2 regions of the Actinoplanes sp. NPDC051405 genome follow, and region 2 is predicted to be linked to the other one. Evidence: riboswitches for the same ligand, from Rfam matches in the RefSeq annotation. Region 2 holds a riboswitch; the other holds the start of a gene.

Region 1 (11,880 bases), on a different contig from region 2:
CGCCTCGTCGGGCTCTCCGAGGCGCTCGACGAGCTGGAGCGCGGCAGCACCGAGAAGCTGATCGCGGTCACCTTCGACGACGGCTACCGCGACTTCCTCACCGCCGGCGTGCCCGTGCTGGCCGAGGCCGGCGCCGGGGCCACCCTCTACGCCTCCGTGGGTCACCTCGGGGCGCCGGCCGGCTGGCTGGGCCGCTGGGCGCCCGACTTCGGCCGGCTGCTCACCTGGGACGAGCTCGCCGAGGTGGCCGACGCCGGCATCGAGATCGGCAACCACAGCCTGCTGCACCACCCGCTCGACGTGCTCAGCGCCACCCAGCTGCGCGAGGAGACCCTGCGCAGCAAGGACGAGCTCGAGCAGCGGCTGCAGCGCCGGGTGCGCAGCTTCGCCTACCCGCACGGCTACAACGGCGCCAAGGTCCGGGCCGCGGTGCTGGCCGCCGGGCACGACAACGCCACCGAGGTCGGCCGGCGCCTGCACCGGCCGGGGGAGCGGCGCTTCGCCGTACCGCGGTTGCAGCCGACCCCGGCCATGACCGGTGCCGACCTCGTCGCCCTGGTCGCCGGCGGCGGCTCGCCGCTGGTCCCGCGGCTCAAGCAGCTGGCCCAGCCCGGCTGGCGGGCCGTGCGCCGGGTCGCCCGGGCGACCGGCCGGAACCTCACGTGACGCCGGCGCACCGGGCCGCTCGCGGGCTGACCCGCCGGCACCTCGTCGGTGGTCTCGCCGCGCTCGCCGCCGTGCCGGCCGCCGTCCTTGCCGTACGCGCGATCGGCAGCGACGAGAAGCCGGCCGAGGCCACCAGCTCACCGGGCCGGGCCGCGTCGGCGAAGCCCAGCACGAGCCCCACGCCGGCGGTGGTCACCAAGGGCGGCGGACCGGTGCCGTTCCGGCCCGGCAGGGCGATGCTCGGCGCCTACCTGGGGCTGGAGGGCCGGTCGCTGACCGATAGCCTGGCGCTGCGCCGCAACCAGCTCGGCCGCGACGAGCGCATCGTGCACGTCTTCTACGACTTCACCGATACGTTGCCGCAGGCGATCGAGGGCCTGCCGGCCAAGGCCACGCCCATGGTTTCCTGGCGCGGCTGCCCGCTCGCCGACATCAACTCGGGGGCGAGCGACGCGCTCATCGCCCGCGCCGCGCGCCGGCTCAAGCGTCAGGACCGGCCGGTGCTGCTGCGCTGGGGCTGGGAGATGAACGGCGACTGGTACAAGTGGAGTGCGGCGCGCAACGGCAAGGACGGCCAGGCGTACGTGACCGCGTGGCGGCGCCTGCACCGCATCTTCGCCGAGGAGAAGGCCACCAACGTGTCCTGGGTGTGGAGCCCGAACTGGAACTCCGACCCGGCCACGGAGTGGAACACCTTCGCGGCGCTCTACCCCGGCGACGAGTACGTCGACTGGGTCGGGGTCTCCGGCTACAACCTGCACCGCGAGACCCCGGACAAGCTGTTCGCCGGGATCTACCGGGCCTACTCCGCCCGCAAGCCCATCATGATCACCGAGGTGGGCTCGGTCGACCGCGGCGGCCGGACCAAGGCCGACTGGATCACGCTCTTCGCGCGCTGGGTGGAGGCGCACCCGGCGGTGGGCGCGGTGACCTGGTTCGACACCGACACCCACCCCGGGTACGAGGAGAAGTGGCGCATCGACACCGACGCCGAGTCGCTGGCGGCGTACAAGGCGATGGCGGCGAGCGCCCGATTCAGCGGCTAGCCTTCTCCGCCGCCTCGATCGCATTGCGGAACAGCATCGCCACGGTGGTCGGGCCCACGCCGCCGACCCGCGGGGTGATCGCCCCGGCCACCTGCGCGACCTCCTCGGCCACGTCCGGCAGCAGCCGCCGGCCCTCGTACCGCACGCCGGCGCCGACGACCGTCGCGCCCGGCTTCACGTGCTCGGGCTGGATGATGCCGGGCACGCCGGCGGCGGCGATGAGGATCTCGGCCCGCTGGGTGTAGCGCTGCCAGTCCGGCACGCCGGTGTGTACGACCGTCACGGCGGCGTTCGCGGTCGGCCGCTTCTGGGCCAGCATCATGGCCAGCGGGCGGCCGATGGTCGCGCCCCGGCCCAGGATGACCACCTCACGGCCGGCGACCGGCACGTCGTGGTACGCCAGCAGCGCCTCGATGCCGGCCGGGGTGCACGGCCGGGGCCCGGGCAGGCCCACCGACAGCCGGCCCAGGTTGAGCGGGTGCATGCCGTCGACGTCCTTGTCCGGGTCGACGGTCAGCAGCGCGGCGTCGTAGTCGATGTGCGCGGGCGGCGGGTACTGGATCAGCAGGGCGTGCACGGCCGGGTCGGCGTTGAGCTGGTCGATCGCCCGCAGCAGGTCGTCCTGCGTCGCCTCCGCGCCCAGGTGCACATGCGGCGAGACGAAACCCAGCTCGGCCGCCTGGCGCTGCTTGATCCGGATGTATCCGGCGCTGGCGTCGTCGTCGCCGACCAGCACGGTCGCCAGCGATGGCTGGACGCCGGCCTCGCGCAGCTTCGTCACGCGCTGCGCGACGTCGGCCAGGACCTCGTCGGCCACCGGCTTGCCGGGCAGCAGCCTTGCTTCATGCGGTACGGACATACAGCTTCCACTCCGGCGTGGGCACCCAGGCGGACGGCCCCCACGGCGAGCTCCCCGATGGTGGTCCCCATCCTCGATGCCGCCAGTCGCGTGTCCGCGTCAGTCTACGGCGCTGATGTAGAGGGTGCGGTAGGCGGTGGTGTCCCCGTACCGGTAGAGGCTCACCCGCATCCGCTGCGCGCCCGGCAGGCTCAGCGTTTCGCTCCAGGTCCCGTCCCCGGTGACCGAGACCGTGCGCTTGACCGTCGCGGCCCCCGACGGGCCGGTCACGCTGAGCGTGTACGGCCCGTCCGAGGCGATCAGCCCGGTCGCCGATACCCGCACCGTACGGTTCCCGGCCGCGTTCACCGGACCCGACGGCGTCGCCGACAGTGCGGTCACGACGGTGTCGTGCGTGGCCCGCGACGTGGTGAACGACAGCCAGCTCGCCCCGGCCAGCACGGCCGCGACCGCCACCAGGGGCAGGAACTGGCGCAACAGACGCCGGCGCCGGGCCTTCTCCTCGGCGGCGGCGCGCTGCTCGTCCTCCTCCAGCATCGCGGGCACGATCGACATCACCACGGTGTTCGCCTCAGCCACCGTGTTCGCCTCGGCCATGCCGTTCAGCGGAAGCCGTACCGTGTGCTCGCCGGCGCCGATCCGCACCAGCTTCTCGCCGACCGGCCGGGGTTGCGGCTCCGCGCTGTCCGCCGCGCTCACGCGGCGCGGCGGCAGCAGCCGGGTGGCCAGCACCGCCGCCAGCGTCACCCCGACGGTGGCCACGGTCCAGGCGAGCCGGTCGATGCGCAGGCCCACGACATGGATGGCCAGGCCGGCGACGATGAGCACGCCCATGCTCAGCGCGGGGGTGAGCACTGTGCGCTCGACCGCGGTCAGCGCCCGGCGGCGGAACAGCACCCCCAGCAGCGCCATCCCGGGCAGGACGAAACCGAGCAGCAGCCCACCGGCGATGGCCAGGGCCTGCGGTGCGAACAGGACCGCGGCACCGGCGGCGACGGCCAACGCGGCCACGACCCGGGACAGCAGAGCGCTCACTGGACCCCCGTCCGGTAGATGCGGACAGTGCCGTTGTCGTAGAGCCGGTCCATCCCGGCCAGCGTGTCGAACTTACCGAGCTGCCCGACGGTCAGCGGCGAGGTGATCTGCCCGGACCGCGGGTCGCTCTCGAAGTACGCGCCGCTCTCCGGCAACTGGGTGCTCAACCGCCGGTCCACGACCAGGTACTGGACGTGGACGCGCTGCACCAGGTCGTCCTGCTCCAGTCCCCACACGTCGGCGTAGTACAGGGAGCCGACTTCGCGTACGGGGTCCTGGCGCCCGTACGTGGAAGCCAGCGAGACCGACGTCGCGTCGCCGCCGACCCGGTTGCCCGGGCCCAGCGTGGTGCGCTGCCAGTCGGCGGACGCCACCCCGTACGCGTCGACCGACCGCTCGTACCCGCCGGCCAGGTACGGCCCCGGCAGGATGGAGGCGATCGGCGGCCAGCCACCGGCCCGCGCCCCGATCATCAGCAGTGTGATCATCGCCGAGCCGGCCGCGACCCGGCTGTACAGGTTCCAGCCGCCCGGCATGACCACGTCGATGGCCGGCGCGGCGGCCCGCCACCGATGCCCGAACTCGTCCTTGGCCGGGATGAGCTGCACGCCCCGGACCAGCCCGATCGCGGCCAGGATGGAGATCGGGATGTAGGTGAACGTGGACAGCCGCCCGGCGATCTCCGGACCGTTCTGCCCCAGGAACCGCACCCCGTTGCCGGCGAAGAACACCATCCCGCCGACGACCGCGGCCCACCGCCACCAGTCCCGGTCGCGGCGGTGCACCATGTCGCGGGTGACCGCGAGATAGAGCACCAGCAGCCCGAGCAGTCCGGCGCCCTGCACCACGAGCTGACCGACCGAGACGGGCGCGCTGGTCGAGGCCGGGTCACTCTCCCCGGAGAAGAGCTGCGACACGGTACGCACGACCTGGTCGACCGGCTCCTCGAGATAGCCGAGGACATCGGTGGCGACCAACAGGATCCAGGCCGCCACCACGACCGCGGCGGCCCCCGGCATGGCCAGCGCCGACCATCGTCGCGGCTGATCCACGACGAGCTCGGCGACAGCCAGCAGCAGCAGAGTCGCGACCAGGGCGAGCGCGGTGACGTGGTGGCTGACGGTGGTGAGGGCCATCGACACCACGGCCAGCGCGGCGAACATCCGGCCGCCCTCGGCCCGCCACCGGCGTACCGCCCAGATGGCGAGCATGAAGAACGGCAGGGCGGCGGTCTGGTACAGAAACATCGAGTTGAAGAACAAGTAGTGCAGGGCGGTCGCGTACGTGGCACAGGCGACGCCCGCGACAGCCGGAGAGTTGCTGGCGCGCAGCACCACCGCGAAGAGCATGCCCACGAACACCAGGTGCGCGATACCGGCGACGATGACGCCGGCGGCGGTGACCGGCAGCCCGGTCATCTCCGCCACGGCGGCGCCGAGCTCGGCGAGACCGGGGAAGTGCTCGGCGGGCGGCAGCGCGGGGTTGGGCTGGAACAGCTCCCCGGTCTGCACGATGATCGTGGTGGCCAGCCAGTGCTGCAGCTCGTCGGGGAACCGGAACTGGTCCGGGCTGTACATCCACTTGAGCAGATACTGGTGCAGGGCCAGCCCCATGACGAGCAGGAACGACTCGGCGACCCCGGCCATCCGGCGGCTGAGCAGCCGGACGACGACCGGCGTGAAAACCACGACCTGACCGACCCAGTACGCGAACTGGGCGTTGCCGGTGCTGACCCGGCCGCCGGCGTAGGCCAGGGCGACCATGAGCACGCCGAGAGCGGAGATGGTCAGCACGGCGGGGGCGTGGCCCAGGTCGAGGGGCTCGCGGCGGGCGCGGGCGGGTTTGGGCGTGCGGCCGGGATCGGGCGGGGGAGCGACGTCGGTGCGCTGACCGTCCCGCCGTCCGGGAACCACGGGGATGACGGCGGTGACGACATCGGTCGGCGGGGCGACGCTGGCGGTTGAGCTGACGACCGGGATGACGACGGTGTCGTCGGGCGCCCGCAGCGCGATGACTACGGTCTCCTCGGCGGGGCTCCGCGCGGGGGTCGCCTTCGGGGCCTCCGGCAGGGTCAGGATGACCGTGTCTTCGACGGTCGGCTCTACGCGCAGGACGACCGTGTCCTCGAGGCTCGAGCCCTCCTGGTCTGGCTCCACCTGGTCCGGTTCGGCCTGGTCCGGTTCGGCCTGGTCCGGCTCGGTCCCGGTCGGGGCGGCCTGCGTCGGGCTGTTGCCGGCCACGGTTCCGGCCGGCAGGACCAGCACCGCGGTCGCCTCGGGATCGCTCAGTTCTGGTGCGGCCTCAACCTCACCATCAGCTTCAGGTTCGCGCTCAGGCGAAACCTCAACCTCAACCTCAGCTTGAGCGTTGGCGTCCCCTTTACTGCCTGCGACCTGCTGGTTGTCCAATTCGGTCGTGGAGTCTGCAACCTCAGGCGTGAGGTCAGTGTTGCTTCCGGGGGCGGCCTCAATGGGAGAAGCGGCTTCCGACGCTTGCGGCGCCTGTGCCGCGCTTGGCTGCGCCGCTTCGGCGTCTTCCGCCGCGGAAGAGGCGCCGGGGCCGGCCTCCGTGGGTGGCTCAGGGTCCGTGCCGGGTCCGGCGCCGGGCGCGAACTCTGCCGTGGGTGTCGCTGTCGGCTCCGCCGTGACCGAACCCGCGGGGCCGTGTCCGGCGTCGGCCGTGAGGTCAGGCGCGGCCGTGGCTGCGGGCTTCCGATCGGCGCCGGCTGTGGCCTCGGGCGCGGCGTCGGCCGTGGCGGTGGCTTCCGCTTGGGGGTCGCCGATGGCTGCAGACTCCCGTTGCGCGCTGGCTGTGGCCGCGGGCTCCGGTTCCGCGCTGGCTGCGGGCGCCGGTTCCGCGCGGGCTGTGGTTGCGGGTTCCGGTTCGGCGTCGGCTGTGACCGTGGGTTCCGGTGACGTGTCGCCCGTGGCTAGGGGCTCGGGCGCGGCGTCGGCTGTGACCGTGGGTTCCGGTGACGTGTCGGCCGTGGCTACGGGCTCGGGCGCGGCGTCGGCTGTGACCGTGGGTTCCGGTGACGTGTCGCCCATGGCTACGGGCTCGGGCGCGGCGTCGGCTGTGACCGTGGGTTCCGGTGACGTGTCGGCCGTGGCTACGGGCTCGGGCGCGGCGTCGACCGTGGCGGTGGGTTCCGCTGGGGCGTCGCCGGTGGTGGCGGACCCGGGTTCGGCGTCGGCTGTGGTGGCGGGTTCCGCTTGGGCGTCGCCGGTGGCGGCGGGCGTGGTCTCGACGTCGCTCGTGGCGGTTGGGCCGGTCCCCGTCGTGGCCTCAGCCGCTGACACGGTCTCGGCTCCGGCGGAAGCGTCGTCGACAACGCCGCCGGGCGTCCCGGCGACGTCGTCCGAGGGCGCCTGCGCGCGGGTCGCGTCCGAAGCTTCCGGCTCGTCCACGCCCTCAGGCCGCGGCTCGTCGATGCCGGACGCGTCGTCGTCCGTGGCGGGGGCGACCGGAGCCGGAGCGGCCACCGCCGCGGGGATCACGACCTTCGGCACCCCCGACGTGGTCTGGATGTCGGCCACCGCCGGCCCCGACGCGTCGGCACCGGACGGCGCCGCCGGGCGTACCCGGGCCGTCCCACGTGCCGGCCGCGCCGCGCCGCCTTCCTGACCGGGCCGGCTCTGCCCCGGCCGATCAGGCACGGGCCGATTCGGCACAGGCCGGTTCTGGCCGTGAGCTGCCTGGTCCGAAAGAGGCTGGTCCGAGAAGGGCTGGTCCGGGTGCGGCTGGTCGTGGTGCGGCCGATCCTGCGTCCGGGTCGGTTCGGGCGCGCGCTGGTCGGCCGCGCGCTGGTCCGCCATGTGCTGGGCCTCCGTGGCGTCGGGGGACTCGTACTGCTGGATGGACGTCATCGGGGCTGCCGGGCGCAGCACCGGCCCTTTGTCCGGTTCGCCGGGCTCCGGGGTCGGGGGCGCGCTCAGCATGCGGCTGCCACCCCGGTCGGTCGAGCCGGGGTGGCGTACGCATTTCCGACCGATCGCCACATCTGCTTCCTCCTGACCGAGAATGCCCGGTGCCGGGGGAAGTTTCCGGTGAACGGCTGAGTCGCCACGATCAGCGGCCGCTCCGGGCCTTGGCCCGGGCCGCCCGGCGGCCCTTCAGGTAGGCGCGCGGCCCCGCCAGCATGCCCTTGCGGTTCGCCGTCAGCAGTTCCCGCGGGAAGTCCTCCCGCAGCGTCGACACCCGCAGGCTGTCCTTGCTGGTCAGGTCGCGCAGGGCACCCGGGGCCAGCTTCAGCAGCGGCCAGAGCAGGCCGGGCCGCTTGAGCAGCAGGCTGGTGTACGCGGCGGTCAGCCCGGCGCCGTACCCGACCATCTGCTTGTGCAGTCCTTCGAGGTCGCGCCGGTGGTAGTGGTGGGTGACCGCCGTGGGCTGGTAGACGATCGTGCCGCCGCTGATCAGCACCTGGGTGAACGCCAGGGTGTCCTCGGAGCCCATCGCCGGGGTGCCCGCGCCCAGGGCGGTGTCCCAGCCGCCGATGCGTTCGATGACGCCGGCCCGGAACGTCATGTTCGCGCCGGTGCCGAACGGCGGCAGCGGGTACAGCGGGCTCTGGATGTGCGCGGTCGCCGGGCTGAACACGTCGGGCTGGAAACCGCGGCCCTTGCTGTGGCCACCGAACTGCTCGAACCACAGTTGCGCCTGGGTCTCCAGCTCGGCCGGGACGATCACGCCGGAGACCACGTCGGCCTCGGGGTGTTCGACCAGAGCACGGGCGACCTCGGCGAGCCAGTTGACGTCGGCGTACTCGTCGTCGTCGATCCAGGCCATGATCTCGCCCGGCGCGGCCGCCACCGCGGCGTTGCGGGCGAAGGACAGCCCGGCGCGCGGCTCCTTCAGGTAGGTGACCGGGCCGCGGCGGGCCGCCGAGCGGACGACCTCGGCGGTCGCGTCGGTGACCGGCGCGTTGTCCACGACCAGGATCTTGAAGTCGGGGTAGGCCTGCGCGAGCAGGCTGTCCAGGCACCGGGCCAGGGCGCCGGGCCGTTCCCGGGTGCAGACCACCACGGTGATCGGCGGGGCGTCGGCCAGCACCGCGCGGCGGCGGGCCAGGAACACCGGCTCGGTCGCCGGCGTGATGCCGTCGATCGGCAGTGCGGACAGCCCCAGCTCGGCGAGCCGGGGCGCCAGGGCGGTGCCGAGCTCGGCACCGATCGCGGCCGCCAGCTCGGCGGGCCGCAGACCCTGCTCCGGTACGTCGGTGAGCACAGTCCCCAGCGGTTCGGTGAACAGCCGGACCAGTACCCACGCCTGGAGCACACGCCGGCCGTCCGGGCCCACCCCGGCGACCGCCGGCAGCGGGTCGGACAGTTCCAGGTCGAGCACCGTGGCGGGCAGCACCTCGCCGCTGGGCTCGAACGCGGGCGCGGTGATCATCTCGTCGGTGCGCTGCGCCGGCACCCACACCTTGCCGTTCACGCCGGCCCCGTTCACCCCGGCGGTCATCGGGCCGCTCCGGCCGTGACCGTACGGCGGGCGGCGACGGTCTCGACGACCCCGCCGACCCCGGCCGCGGCGACGCCGGCCAGCACCCCGCCGGCCTTGAGCGCGTGGTGGGCGCCCCGGCCGCGGGTGGCCGCGACGAGATTGCGGATCACCGCCCGCGGTAGTGAGCGCAGGTAGTCGCGTTCCGAGCCGAGGCTCTCCGAGCCGTCCAGCAGGCCGGCCATGGCGACCTTGCCGCGTCCCTCGGCGTAGCAGCGGCGCAGGAAGAAGCCGAAGGTCGAGCTGCTCGCGGGCACCTCGTGGCGGATCACCGCGGCGGGCACGTACATCCAGCGGCCGCCGGCCAGGGCGCTCATCCGCAGGCACAGCTCGGTGTCCTCGGGCCGGTTCTGGCTGCCGAGCTTGCCGAAGCCGGTCCGGAAGCCGCCGACCGACAGGAACGTGTCGCGGCGCACGATCATGCTGGCCGACCACACGTTGCGCACCGGCGCGGTGGTCGTCGGCATCCCCGCGTAGGAGCCGCCGACCGCCCAGAGGAACTCCTCCGGCATCCAGTTCGGCTTCGGGCCTTCCCAGGCCGGGTCGATGCCGCCGCCCGCGCCGACCACCGAGGGGTCCGCCGCCAGCGGCTCGACCAGGAGTTCCAGCCATTGTGGGCCGGCCACCGTGTCGTCGTCGAGGAACGCGATCAGCGAGGTGCTGGTGTGGAACGCCCCGGTGTTGCGGTTGCCCGACACGCCCTGGGCGTACAGGTTCTCCAGGACGGTCACGCCGGCCAGGTCGCGCCGGGCCCGGCGGAACAGCGCCGGGTTGTGGTCGACCACGACGACGATCTCGGCCGGGGCGTACGTCTGTGACCGGGCCGAGGCGACGGTGCGCACCAGGGCGTTCCAGCGCTGCTCGGTGTGGGTCGGGATGACGATGCTGACAGCGGGGCGGGGGGTGGGTTCCACGCTAGTGCTCCTCGGGACAGGTGGGGGGACGGGGACTGGGGGCGGGAGAGCTCAGTCCTCGCGGGTGGCGCGCGACTGCAGCGCCTTGATGTCGTCGGTGCGACGGGTGCCGACGTCCTCGCGCCGCAGGCCCCGGTTGAGGTGCGCGACGTGCTGGCGGGGGTCGCCGGCCGGGGTGACGCCGGCGACCGGCGGGCGGTTGACGACCTTGTTCAGCGCGTGCACCGGCGCGGTGTTGGCCGGCGTCGCGGTCGGGTGCTGGTGCAGGATGACGCCGGTGCCCTGGCTGCCGGTGCGGCGCTGGCGGCGCATCCGGCCGTACTCGCTGAAGATGGTGCGCAGCACCCGGAAGCCGTCCCGGAAGGTGTTCAGGTTGCTCTGGCCGTGGATGCGGGCGTGCTCGACGCTGCCGACCTCGCCGACCGTCATCCCGTCGGCGGCGGCCCGGATGTTGATCATGGTTTCGATCTCGAACCCGTCACCCCACAGCTTGCTGCCGTCGGTGGGCCGCGGCAGGGCCGGGTCGGGCAGGGCCAGGGTCGGCACGACCCGGCGCCAGAAGGCGTTGTAGCCGTAGCAGAGGTCGGTGAACCGGGTCCCGAACAGGACGTTCACCACCAGGTTGAGGCCGTCGTTGCCGAGCTTGCGCAGCTTGGTGATGTCGTGGCTGTGTCCGCCCTTGTCGAACCGGGAGCCCTTGACGAAGTCGGCGCCGGCCACCAGCTCGGCGACGAAGCTCGGGATCTCGCCCGGGTCGGTCGAACCGTCGGCGTCGATCATCACGATGATGTCGCCCGTGCAGGCGGCGAAGCCGCAGGCCAGGGCGTTGCCCTTACCGGTACGGGTCTGCTGCACGATCACCACGTCCGGGCGCAGCTCGCGGGCCACGGCGACCGTGCGGTCCCGTGATCCGCCGTCGACCACGATCACCTCGTCGATGCCGTCGGGCAGTTTGGCGAACACGTGCGGCAGGTTCCGCTCTTCGTTCAAGGTCGGAATCACGACGCTTACGGTCGGTGACGGCTGCCCGTTACTCGGCGTGTTTCCCGAGGTCGTGGAAAGCTGCATGTCGGTCCCTTCGGGGGCGGCAGTTGCGACGTATTCGGCGGTTTCCGGGGAGGGATACGCAGGTCGCTCGCTTCTGCCGCCAAATCTAGCAACACGCTACGTAGCGTCAACTAACCAAAGGGCCAGGGTGCCGATGCCCGTGCGGTGAACCCTGACCAATCGAATGACCTGGGGTTATTCACATGGGCAACAAGATCAGCCGCAAGCCCCAGCCGTCACATTCAGTAACGGACACCAGGGTGCCGGAGGTCGGAGAGGGGCATTCCGGCGCCGTTTCCGGCCAGCCGCGGGATTCCTGGTCGTGAGTAGGACATAGTCTAAATGTCGGATAACACCGAGTGATCCGAATCACTCTCCGTCATGTCACGATGCGTGATCTCTTGGGTGCGAACGGGTTAGATTTCGGTCCGGGCGGCGCGGTGGGGTGTCGATGGATAAGTTGTCACCGTGATATCAGCGCCGGCTCCGCGCCGTACCGCGCGGTCGTCGACACCGTGGGTGATCCGGTGACGGCGACCGACGCGCTGTGTGTCTGCGGCCATCAGCGATCGGCCCACGAGCACCATCGCGCCGGCACCGAATGCACGTTCTGCGGCCCCGAGGTGTGCCCGCGCTACCGCCGTCGTCGCTGGTGGCGCCGGCGGGCTTGACCGGGATCCGGAAGCGCCGGAAGGGAGTGGTCGCGCGCCGGGCGGGTACCTACCCTGCTCACGGTGTGGACACCGGGTCGCGAAAACCTACCGTTTCTGTAGGCTAACTTCTACTTTCGCGGGGCGCCGCGCACCTCGCCGGG
Region 2 (11,880 bases):
CCAGGTGCCGCCGGTCGGCACTGGGAACAGGTAGCAGTGGGGGCCGAGCCGCTCGCCCGTCGGCTCACTCGACGAGCTCACCCAGCGCCGGGTCCATCCGACCTCGACCGGAGGTCCGGGTGCTCCACCCGGAACGCTCAGCAGCGGAGTCTCGCAGGGATGTTCGCCGCCCGTCGCTTCGGATGCTCCGGCGATGTGCCCGTACAGGCCGGCCAAGACGATCACCAGACCCACCATCGCAACTGCACGGTGCCGCAGGCTTTCTATCACCGCCGGTCGTCAGGGCTTCGTCTTGCCGCTGGGGCGGAGCAAGCCGACGACCGCCCCGACCGCGAAGGTGATGGTGACCGACGCGAGAATCCAGGCCGGCAGGTCGATGAGCACACCGGTGACCGGAAGAGCGCCACCACCGGCGAGTGCCACCTTCGATCCGTACATTGTCATTCGCCCCTTCAGTATTGGTTACGCCGCGCCTTCGGCGGCGTACTGCAAATTCCACCGATCCTTGCGCTTACCGGTGAATCTGCTTTTCAGAACTTCGAACCAGGCAGCGATGAACCAGCCGGCGCGCATCCAGGCGAACGCTTCCTGGGGCAGCAGCACAGCGGCGAGAAGAATGTCCCAGCGGTCGCGGTCAGGGATCCGCAGCGCTTGTTTCACGTCATTGGCGATGAACAGCAGCGGTACCAGGAACCAGATCGGCGCGAAATGCAGGATCCCGAGCGCGGCGTAGAGGACGGTGAAGAAGATCCAGCCGAACCGCACCGCGGCCGCGAGCAGGCCTGCCGCTTGCTGCCGCCAATCGATCCACGTTCTACGGTTCAGGCCGAAACGGATGAGGTCCTCGACGGTGCCGACCTGCCACTTCATCCGCTGGCCCCACAGCGCTCTGACCGTACGCATCGCGTCGGTGTAGGCGCGCACCGTCGGGGAGACCCGGCAGTAGTAGCCGAGTTCGCGGATCCGGTAGGTCAGTTCGAAGTCCTCGACCTGACTGGCGTGCAGCCACGGCCCGTACCGGCGGTGGGTGCGCACCACCTCGTGCAGGACCGAGTTCCGTATCGCACAGGCTGTTCCGGCGAGCACCGACGTCCACCCTCGTCGCAGCGAGGAGTCCGTCCACTTGGCGAATTCGGCCCGCTGCAACCGGACGAGGAACTCGGTGCCGCGCATGGTGAACTTGCTGCTCGATCCGGCGAGGCCGGGATCCTCGGCGAACTCCCGCACCCAGTCCTCAATGGCGTTGCTCGGCAGGATCGTGTCGGCGTCCAGGCAGATCACGATGTCCGAGTCGAGCGCATACTGCCGCCATGCCGCGTTCAGGCCACCACATTTCTTGTCCCGGTTGTTGACCGTCCGGGTCACCGTCAACGAAGGGTGCCGATACGACGCGGCGACGTCAGCAGTGCTGTCGGAGCAGTTGTCCGCGATCACGATGATCCGGTCCGGCACCCGGGTCTGCGCCAGCAGAGCCTCGACGGTCGCCCCGATGGAGCGCTCCTCGTTGTGCGCCGGAATCAACGCCACCACGCAGGCCCGCCAATGCCCCTCAAAATTGCTGTCTCGCACTTGTCGCCTTCCGAAGCAATGCGCACGGCATCGCCAAGAGCTACCAACGGGAGGTGAAGAACGGCCCACGGCCCGTTCGTCGTGCAAATGATGGCAGGCGGTTTCGCTGCTTGAAAAGCCCGTTTTGCACCCTTGCGGGTGAAGGAAGCAGCATGCACTCCGGAGCGATCGACCGTTCGGTTACCCGCGCTCAACAGTCAGCGGTGACACGGCGCCATGGCGCCGGAAGTGATCCGTTGTTCGGCGGCATACCCAGGAGAACAGGGTGTGACAACTGCCCGGCCGGCGGCCAGGAACGCGAAGTCCCGCCTCGGACAAAGAAAAGGGGACCCACTCATCAGTGGGTCCCCGAACCTCAGAAGTACGGCCATGGCATTGCTCAGGCCGAAATATCCACCGTCGGGTAGAGGGGGAAGTCGGCCAGCAGTTCGGTGGCCTGCTTCGACACCCGGTCGGACACCGCCGCGTCCAGGTCGAACTTCGCCTTCGAGGCGCCCGCCTTGGTGCTGCTCAGCACCGTGTGCATGAGCTCGGCGATCTGGTCCATCTCGGCCGTGCCCAGGCCCCGGGTGGTCAGCGCCGGCGTGCCGATCCGGATGCCGGACGTGTACCAGGCGCCGTTCGGGTCCTGCGGGATCGCGTTGCGGTTGGTGACGATGCCCGAGTCGAGCAGCGCCTGCTCGGCCTGGCGGCCGGTCAGGCCGTACTTGTCGACGTCGATGAGCACCAGGTGGTTGTCGGTGCCGCCGCTGACGACCGTGGCGCCGCGGCTGGTCAGGCCGGCTGCCAGGGCCTGCGAGTTGTCGACGATGCGCTGCGCGTAGTCGGCGAACTCGGGCCGGCGGGCCTCCGCGAAGGCGATCGCCTTGGCCGCCATGACGTGCGCGAGCGGGCCGCCGAGGACCATCGGGCAGCCCCGGTCGACCTGGTCGGAGAGCTCGGGCTGGCAGAAGACCGCGCCGCCGCGCGGGCCGCGCAGGCTCTTGTGGGTCGTGGTGGTGACGATGTGCGCGTTGGCGATCGGGTCGAAGTCACCGGTGAAGACCTTGCCCGCGACCAGGCCGGCGAAGTGCGCCATGTCGACCATGAAGGTCGCACCGACCTCGTCGGCGATCTCCCGCATGATGCGGAAGTTCACCTTGCGCGGGTACGCCGAGTAGCCGCCCACGATGACCAGCGGCTTGAACTCCTTGGCCGACTCGCGCAGCGCCGCGTAGTCGATCTGGCCGGTGGCCGCGTCGACGCCGTAGCTGCGCTGGTCGAACATCTTGCCGGAGATGTTGGGCCGGAAGCCGTGGGTGAGGTGGCCGCCGGCGTCCAGGCTCATGCCGAGCATCCGCTGGTTGCCGAACGCGGCGCGCAGCTCGGCCCACTCGGCGTCGGTCATGTCGTTGACGTTGCGCTTCTGCACCTTGGCCAGCGCCGGCGCCTCGACCCGGTCGGCCAGGATCGCCCAGTACGCGACCAGGTTGGCGTCGATGCCGGAGTGCGGCTGGACGTACGCGTACGGCGCGTCGAACAGGGCCTTGGCGTGCTCGACAGCGACCGACTCGACGGTGTCGACGTTCTGGCAGCCGGCGTAGAAGCGGCGGCCGATCGTGCCCTCGGCGTACTTGTCGGAGAGCCAGTTGCCCATCGCGAGCAGCACGGCCGGGGACGCGTAGTTCTCGGAGGCGATGAGCTTGAGAGACTCACGCTGGTCGGTGAGCTCCTTGGCGATCGCGTCGGCGATGCGGGGCTCGACGGCGCGGACCGCTTCCAGGGCGGAGCGGAACGCGGTCGATTCGGCGTTCAGTGCAGACATCGGACCTCCCTATCACAGGTGAAGAGGCCCAGGCGCACGGCAGGTCGTCTCCGGAGAACGGTCGTCCGGCACGGGGCCGCTCCCCGATGGTTGGCCCATCCGAACGCGCCAGTCACGGCCCGCCGACCAGCATACCGGCGCCGCCCCGGCCACGCGATCGCTCATCCAGGGAGTACGTCACACCGGCGGGCCCGGCCACTAGCCTGGCGATCATGAACGGCGTGCAGATCCTGCTCATCGTCGGGGCCGGCATCGCGGTCTCCGCCCTGGCCCACCGGCGCGGCGTCCAGCCCGGGCTGATCATCGTCGCGCTGGCCGCCGGGATCAGTTTTGTGCCCGGGGTGCCGCGGCTGGAGCTGGACAGCGAGCTGATCCTGGCGATCGTGGTGCCCCCGCTGCTCTACTCGGCCACCCGGAACGCCTCGGTCACGGCGTTCGGGCAGAACCTGCGGAGCATCGTCGACCTCGGGGTGCTGCTGGTGGTGCTGACCGCGGGCGCGCTCGGCGTGGTGACCTCGTGGCTGCTGCCGTCGATCGGGCTGGCCGCCGCCTTCGTGCTCGGTACGGTGCTGGCCCCGCCGGACACCATCACGACGGTGTCGCACGGCAGGGAGCTGGGCCTGCCCCGCCGGGTGACCTCGATCCTGACCGGGGAGAGCCTGGTCAACGACGCCACCGCGCTCACGCTGTTCAGCATCGCGGTGGCCGCGGTCGCCGGGGATCACACGAGCTGGGGCGCCGGCACCCTGGAGCTGCTGCGCAACGCGGCGCTCGGTGCGGCCATCGGCGGTCTGCTGACGGCGGCCACCTTGCTGCTGCGCAAGCGGCTGGGCAATCCGACCCTGGAGACCACGCTGGTGCTGCTGGTGCCGTTCACCGCGTTCCTGCTGGCCGAGCAGATCGAGGCCTCCGGCATCATCGCGGTCGTCTCCGCGGCCTTCCTGATCAGCGCGAACACGTCCCTGGACCCGCGCCACCAGTATCCGGGGGCCTACCGGACCCGGTTGCAGGAGGACGCCTTCTGGCCGGTCGTCGACTTCCTGCTGGAGACGTTCGTCTTCGCGTACATCGGGTTGCAGCTGAGCTTCGTGCTGGACGACCTGGCCGCCGAGCCGGAGCCGGGGCTGAACCGGACGCTCATCGCGGCGGGAGTGCTGCTGTTCGCCGCGATCCTGCTGCGGCTCGTCGGCGTGTTCCTGCTGTTCGGGCGGTGGCGGATGGGCGACCGGCTCGCCCGGGCGCGGCTCGCCCGGGCTGCTCGGATCGCGCCGCGCCGGTCCCGTGGCCGAGGCAAGGGCGGCGACGACAACCGCCTGGCCGCTCCCGGCGTACGGGAGAGCGTGGTGGTGGGCTGGACGGGCATGCGCGGCATCCTCACCCTGGCCGCGGCGGCCGCGGTGCCGGAGACTGTCCCGGGCCGCGACGCCATCCAGGCCATCGCACTGTTCGTCACCCTGGGCACCCTGCTGCTGCAGGGCACCACGATCCGCCTGCTGGTCCGGTGGCTGCGGCTGGACGTCAGCGGCGAGGAGGAGCAGGCCCGCGTGATGCTGGCCCGGGGCGTGGAGATCGCGACGGCGGCCGGCGACGGCTACGACCAGCAGCGGCTGGCGGTCAGCGAGGCCATGATGCGGCGTGAGCTGGACGAGGAGACCGCTCGCCGGCTGATCGGCGACATCGACCTGCGGCAGGCCGCTGGGAGCACGCTCGGTCAGGGCCTGGCGTAGACCGAGATGTGGCTCCCGCTGGTGGCGCGGAACGGCGTACGGTCCCAGTCGGCCCACCGTTCCCGCAGGTGCAGGCCCGCGAGCTGGGCCATCAGGTCGAGCTCGGCCGGCCAGCAGTAGCGGTGAGCGGTGGGCAGGAGCCGGATGCCCTTGCCGTCCACCGTCACGTGCTGCATCTGGATCCGCTGGGCGATCCGGTCGTGCACGGTGAGGGTGAAGCCGACCGAGTCCTCTTGTACGTCGTCGGTGCTGAACTGCCGGTCGTAGGCCGCGGGGTCGGGCACGTAGCACTCGAGCACGAACGCCCCGCCCGGCTCCAGCACCCGGGCCACGTTGCGGAACGTGTCCACCTGACGCTGCTGGCTGGTGAGGTTGAACAGGCTGTTCCAGACGACGTACGCCAGCGGGTACGGCCCGGTGTTGGGCACGTCGGCCATGTCCGCGGTGAGCACTGGCAGGTCCTGGCCGCCCGGTACGGTGCGGAGCTTGTCCACGACGGCCTGGGACGCCTCGACGCCCTCGACGGCGAAGCCCCGGCGGGCCAGCGGGATCGCGACCCGCCCGCCGCCGATGGCCAGCTCGAGGATCCGGCCCCCGGGCGTGACCATCCCGGCCAGGAAGTCCACGGCCGCGCTGGGGTCCGGGCCCTGGCTCAGATCGTCGTAGCGACTCGCCCAGCGGTCGCCGAAGAACGCGGGATCATCGAAGTCGGTCATCCCCTGGACGCAACCAGAGCCGCGTCCGGGCCGCCACCGCTTTTCCCCTGGGGCGCACCGGTGGAAAACCAGATGACCGGTTCCGGCGGCCGAGGTTAAGGTCGCCGGATGCCTACGACGCATGCTCTCCTCGGCCGGGCTCTGATGCCTGCGGCGCGGGGACCGCTGCACTCGTCCCGCCTGCGCTTCCGGCGTCGCGCCCTGCGCCGCCGCACCGCCTAGAGCCGCCTGCCGCGCCAGGGCCCTCCGCGTCCTTTTCCACCGGACGGGCCACGATGACGCCTGTCCGCGTTCGCCGCCGAGAAGGCGGCAGACAGGACCACGGCCATGGCACTACCCCATTCCAAACCGGCCGGACGTGAGCACGCCCGCACGCGCCGGGCGTTCGGCCAGAACTTCCTTTCCGATCCGCGAGCAGTGCGTCAGGTGGTCGCCGCGGCCGGCATCCGGCCCGGTGACCTGGTGTACGAGGTGGGGGCCGGCCGCGGCGTCCTCACCGGCGAACTGGCCCGGCATACCCGCGACCTCGTCAGCTACGAAGTGGACCCGCAGGTGGCGGCCGGGTTGCCGGTGCTGCCCGGCGTCACCGTACGGGTGGCGGACTTCCTGCGGGCCACGCCGCCGGACCGGCCGTTCGCGGTCGTCGGCAACATCCCGTACGCGCTGACGTCGGCGGTCGTCGACTGGTGCCTGCACGCCGGAACCCTGACCGCGGCCACGCTGCTCACCCAGCTGGAGTACGCCCGCAAGCGCACCGGCGACTACGGGCGGTGGACCCGGCTCACGATCAGCACCTGGCCGCTGGTGAGCTGGACGCTCGCCGGCCGGATCCCCCGGTCGGCGTTCCGCCCGGTGCCGCGGGTCGACGGCGGCATTCTGCGCCTGGACCGGCGGCCGGTGCCGCTGGTCGAGCCGGCTGCTCTGCCCGCCTACCGGCGGTTCGTCGAGGTGGGCTTCACCGGCGTCGGCGGGTCGCTGCACAGTTCGCTGTCCCGGCGGTACGGCGACCGGCGGGTCTCCGCGGCGTTCCGGGCGGCCCGGCTGGCCACCGGCGTACCCGTGGGTCTGGTCTGGCCGGAGCAGTGGCTGACGCTGTTCCGGCTGGTCGACGCCCCGCGGCGCTGACAGCGCAGGGCCTGCCGGCTGCGGCCGGCAGGCCCTGGTCCGTGCTGGTCCGGGTGCTCAGACCCGGAAGCGTTCCGCCACCACGCGCAATTCCTCGGCCACCTCGTTGAGCTGGCTCACCGCGGCGTCCGCCTCGACCAGCGTGCTGCTGGTCTGCTCCGCCGAGTGCGCCACGCCGTTGATGTTGGTCGCGATGGTCGAGCTGCCGCCCGCCGCCTCGCTGATGCTGCGGCTCATCTCGGCCGTGGTCGCCGTCTGCTCCTCCACCGCCGAGGCGATGGTGACCTGGTAGTCGTTGATCCGCTGGATGATCTGGGAGATCTCGCCGATCGCCTCAACCGCGCTGGACGTGTCGGCCTGGATCGTCTCGACCCGCCGGGAGATGTCCTCGGTCGCCCGCGCGGTCTCCTGGGCCAGGTCCTTGACCTCGCTGGCCACCACCGCGAAGCCCTTACCCGCGTCGCCGGCCCGGGCCGCCTCGATGGTCGCGTTCAGCGCCAGCAGGTTGGTCTGCTCGGCGATCGCGGTGATCACCTTGACCACGTCGCCGATCTCGGCGGACGAGGTGCCCAGCTTGGCCACGGTGTCGTTGGTGCTCTGGGCGACGCCGACGGCGCTCGATGCGACCTGCGCGGCGTCGTTGGCGTTCTGGGCGATCTCGCGGATCGAGGCGCCCATCTCGTCGCTGCCGGCCGCGACCGACTGCACCGAGCCGGAGACGTCACCGGCGGCCGCCGCGACCAGACCCGCCTGGGCGGCGGCCTCGCGGGCGCTCTCGCCGATCCGGGCCGTCACGCCGGTGAGCTGCTGGGTGCTGGCGCCCAGGTTGTGGGCCCCGGTGGTCAACGAGCCGACCGTGGCGCGCAGCCCGTCGCGGGCCCGGTTGACGGCCATGGCCATCCGGCCCAGTTCGTCGCGGGAGCGCACCTCGGCGGGGATGGTGAGGTCGTTGTCGGCCACCGCGCCCAATGCCGTCGCCACGGTCGCGAGCTGCTGCCTGATCAGCCGGACCACCAGCATGGCGATGGCCGCGGCCAGCAGGATGCCGACGATCAGGGCGGTGATCATGATGGTGCGGGCCGAGCGGAACTCCTCACCGGCCTCCTGGGCCAGGGCGTCGGCCTCGGTGTCCTCCAGCTTCTGCAGATCCGCCACCGAGGTGTTCATACCGGCCTCGACGGTGTTGAACTCGTTGAGGATCTGGTCCGGCGCGGGCAGGGTGTATCCGCCCGCGATGGGCTCCCCGAAGAGGACGGTGTCGCGCAGCGCCCGGTAGTGCTTGAGGGCCTCGGTGAAGGTGGCCAGGCTCTGCTCGCGGGCCTGGGAGTCCGCGGCGATCTCGGAGTAGGCGCCGAGGGCCGAGTCGATCTTGGTGTCCGCGGCGCTGACGGCGTCCCGGCCCAGCTTCTTGCCGGCGGCGTCCTCGCCGATCTCGTACAGCAGCATGCCGCGGAACATCTCGGCGATGCTCCCGCGCAGCTCGGCCACCTGCTGGAGGCTGTCGACGTGCTCGGCCTTCATCTGGGTGAGGTCGTTGCTCATCTCCGAGATCCGGTAGATGCCGAGCCCGCCGACGACCACGGCGACGATCGCCATCGCGGCCACCGCGACCACGTTCTTCACCGCCAGGCTACGGTCGGCCAGCAGACCCGTGATCGGGCCGCGTTTCACCGTGACCTGCTGGGCGTCGTTCAGCACTGCATTCGGCATTCCCGTCACCTTCCGCTCGCGATGAATCATCGCTCCAGGAGCGGAGAAATTTGGGCAAAATGCGAAAGCTGATCAAAGAGCGGATCACCGGACGGTGAGATGCACCAGCTCCGCGTCGCCCGGACGCCAGCCGTCGACCGCGACCGCCACATAACGGGCCTGCCCGCTCAGTGGCGCGTACGTGACGCCGTCCCGCGAGACCTCGACCCGCACCGGCCGGCGGCGGCCCTTCGTCCAGGTCAGCTGCACGTCGGCGACCGCCACCACGGCACCCAGGTCCACGACCATCCGGCCGGACGGGCCGGGGCGCCACGCTGTTCGCGGATCGCCGTCCACCGCCCGGGCGGGTGTGCTCATGCCGGCCGGCAGCGGCGAGGTGGGGAACGTGGTGCGGCCCCGGGCCAGGTCGGCGGTCGGAGTGACCGGGGCTCCCGGCACCGTGACGCTGCGCGACCGCCCCGCGGACACCCGGATCGTCGACGACCAGGACCCGGACCGGACGGTGACCACCACCTTGTGCTTCGCGGGCGCGGTGACGGTCAGGTGGTGGGAGTCGGCCACCTCGAACCGGGTGCCGTCGGGCACCGCGTCCTCGACCGTGAACCGGGGTGGCTCGACGACCGCGGTGCCACCGGCGAGGCTGACCGTCCAGTCCAGGCCCCGGCGGCGCGCCACCTGGGTGCCGCGGTAGAGCCGGCGGGCGGAGGGCACGCGCACCACGGCCCCCGTCACCGGCCGGGCCGCGAGATTGAAGACGCTGAGATAACCGTCGGCGTCACTGATCAGCAGGCCCCGGGCGGTGGGCAACGGGCGGGCGGCGAGCTTGGCCAGGTCGGTGCGGCGGCCCGGATACCCCTCGATGATCGGGGCCGGCGCGACCACCTCGGTCGGGCTCACCACGATCTTGCGCTTGGTGCCGTGCGTCACGAGCCCGGCCCGGCCGTCGATGCCGACCCAGCCCGCGGCCGCCCGGGTCTGCGGCACAGCGGCCGCGTCGGTCCAGGTCAAGCCGTCGGTCGAGGTCTGGATGACGAACCTCTTGCCGTACGCGGCCTCCCACGAGATGCGCACTCCGGCCACCCGGACGGCGGAACCCAGGTCCACGGCGAGCCAGCTGTCGGCCCGTCCGCGCTCCTCGCGGGCCACGGCCCAGCGGGTGTCCGGGTTGCCGTCGGTGGCGTTGCGGGCCGGATTCCAGATGTCCTCGGAGGACGCGGTCGGCATCGCACCCTGGGCCAGGTCGGCGCCGCTGGTGTCCAGCACGGAGAAGGTGAAGATCGAGTAGCCGTACTCGGTGCCGGGCTCACGGCCCAGCATCCGCACCCAGCGGGCGTCCCGCGGGGCGAAGGTGATGTCGCCGTCACCCGGGTCACTCAGCAGCGCCGAGCCGGTCGGGGTGGTGAACAGGCGGCTGCCGGTCAACCCCGGCACACCCGGCATGTACAGATTGAACAGGGAGAGGCGGCCCTCGCCGGGAAGCCCGGTGCTCGCGTAGACGACTGTGCCGGTCGGCAGCGTGGCGAAGCCGGCCCGGCCGCCGGAGACGGCCAGCACGGTGGCGGTGGCGTCCACCCCGTCGCGAACCTTGCTCCACGCCCTGGTCCACCGGGCCGTCGGCGCGGTGTCCGCGGGCAGGAAGGCCGGCTCCCGCGTGTCGATCAGCCAGTTGTCGTGTCCCGGCTGCCAGAGGAAGTTGACGAAGCCGGGCTTGGTCACGGCCGCCGCGAACGCCTGCTCCGACTGATGGGCGGTGAGGCCGACGTCGCGGCCGAAGTCCCGGGTGCCGCTCGCGCGGCGGAAGAACTCGGCTTTGCCGACCGGCTGGACCGGCCGGTCGCGCAGGCGGTGGAAGAGGTACGAGATGGCCAGCTCGGCGCGGGCCTCGGGCTCGTACTTGTCCTCGCCGCTGAACTTGGTGAGCTGGTACTTCGGCTCGTACCGCAGGTAGGGCACCAGTCGCTCGGCCAGGTCGGCCTCGGCGCGCGCGGCGTCCCGGTCACCCTGGACCTGGGCGAGGAACGCCAGCGGCAGCACGTCGCGGCCGTACAGGTGGTAGCGGTCGGCGACCATCGGCATGACCGGCTCACCGGCGTCGCTGGCCAGCAGGCGCAAGGTGGCCCAGAGCTGGGCGCCGTTGGGCTGGTGGGTGAGCACCTCGGGCAGCGGGCGGCCGGCCACCAGGAAGTGGATCGCCGCGCGCCCGGCCGTACGCCAGAGCTCGGCCTGGTAGTGCGGGCTGGCCGACTCGTGGTTTTCCACGATGAACGAGTCGTGCAGGTTGTGCGCGGTGGCTCGCTGGTCGATCCGTTCCCCGTCCACGACGGCGGGGTTGGCCAGGTCGGCGGCGGGCAGGCCGCTCGCGTTCGTGGCCCAGAGCAGGAAACGCTCCCGCCAGCCCTCGGCCGCCTCGTCGTCACCGGCCCAGGCGAGGCCGGGCGCGATGGCCTGGGCGTAGACGCCCATCTCCTCGAGCTTGGTGTCGCCGAGCCAGCCGCCGGCCGTGCCGTTGGGCGACCAGTCACCGCTGAGCGGATCGTCGTCGGAGCCCAGCCCGTACGCGTACGAGGCCTGGCCCACGGCGATCTGCTGCACGTTGCGCCGGGTCTGGGTGTCCAGGTCGGCCCAGAGCAACCGGGCGGCGAGCACGAAATACAGCTCGAATGTGGAGTCCCAGAAGAGCTGCCGGCCCCACTCGGTGCCGCCGGCGAACCGGTTGGTGGCGGCGAAACGCTGGATCGTGGCGACGGTCTTGGCCTTCAGCGTGCCGGCGTCGACGTCGGCCAGGCGGGCGTCGTAGTCGTCCAGGCCGAGCAGGACGGCGTTGCCCAGCACCGCGGCGAAGCGGAAGTCCGCCGCGCGGTAGGCACCGATCTCGGTGTCCCATTGCTCCTCCACCCACCGGGTGTGCATGTGCAGCAACTGCCGGTAGATATCGGCGACCGGATCCGGCGCGGCGGCCGACACCGGCGCGGGCAGGCTCAGGGCACCACTGATGCCACTGACGCCGGCCAGGGCCAGCAGCCGGCGGCGGGACAGTGCGAACAAGGAACCTCCACGGCGGAACAGGATGCCCTGGACAGCCTTCGCGTCCGCCCCAAAGACTGTCAAATCACCTTTCGGCCACGAGGGCGCTCGATGCGAACCGAGCATCAAGCATGCCCGGCCTCAGCGGCCGAAACCCGTCCGGGGAGATCCACCTCACCCGCGACCGTGGTTCCGGAACTCAGAT

Evidence for each region. Region 2 has a riboswitch for ZMP and ZTP ahead of ACZ6S4_RS26205 (glycine hydroxymethyltransferase). Riboswitches for the same ligand answer to the same signal wherever they lie in the genome.
Region 1: linked by a shared signal. The riboswitch ahead of ACZ6S4_RS29595 (bifunctional 5,10-methylenetetrahydrofolate dehydrogenase/5,10-methenyltetrahydrofolate cyclohydrolase) and the one ahead of ACZ6S4_RS26205 (glycine hydroxymethyltransferase) in region 2 are both predicted to bind ZMP and ZTP.

Annotation. Positions count from the first base shown of each region.
Region 1 is NZ_JBVJIR010000015.1:93,225-105,104, forward strand. Features, by position in the region: gene ACZ6S4_RS29585 (polysaccharide deacetylase family protein) at 1-666, shown strand, start outside; gene ACZ6S4_RS29590 (glycoside hydrolase family 26 protein) at 663-1,712, shown strand; gene ACZ6S4_RS29595 (bifunctional 5,10-methylenetetrahydrofolate dehydrogenase/5,10-methenyltetrahydrofolate cyclohydrolase) at 1,702-2,571, opposite strand; ZMP/ZTP riboswitch at 2,588-2,671, opposite strand; gene ACZ6S4_RS29600 (hypothetical protein) at 2,671-3,606, opposite strand; gene ACZ6S4_RS29605 (hypothetical protein) at 3,603-5,870, opposite strand; gene ACZ6S4_RS29610 (hypothetical protein) at 6,652-7,230, shown strand; gene ACZ6S4_RS29615 (glycosyltransferase family 2 protein) at 7,675-9,066, opposite strand; gene ACZ6S4_RS29620 (glycosyltransferase family 2 protein) at 9,063-10,019, opposite strand; gene ACZ6S4_RS29625 (glycosyltransferase family 2 protein) at 10,071-11,087, opposite strand.
Region 2 is NZ_JBVJIR010000013.1:3,258-15,137, reverse strand. Features, by position in the region: gene ACZ6S4_RS26220 (glycoside hydrolase family 16 protein) at 1-21, opposite strand, end outside; gene ACZ6S4_RS26215 (hypothetical protein) at 280-444, opposite strand; gene ACZ6S4_RS26210 (glycosyltransferase family 2 protein) at 463-1,638, opposite strand; gene ACZ6S4_RS26205 (glycine hydroxymethyltransferase) at 1,949-3,373, opposite strand; ZMP/ZTP riboswitch at 3,393-3,499, opposite strand; gene ACZ6S4_RS26200 (cation:proton antiporter) at 3,586-5,100, shown strand; gene ACZ6S4_RS26195 (class I SAM-dependent methyltransferase) at 5,085-5,816, opposite strand; gene erm (ErmE/ErmH/ErmO/ErmR family 23S rRNA (adenine(2058)-N(6))-methyltransferase) at 6,144-6,941, shown strand; gene ACZ6S4_RS26185 (methyl-accepting chemotaxis protein) at 6,999-8,651, opposite strand; gene ACZ6S4_RS26180 (discoidin domain-containing protein) at 8,736-11,696, opposite strand.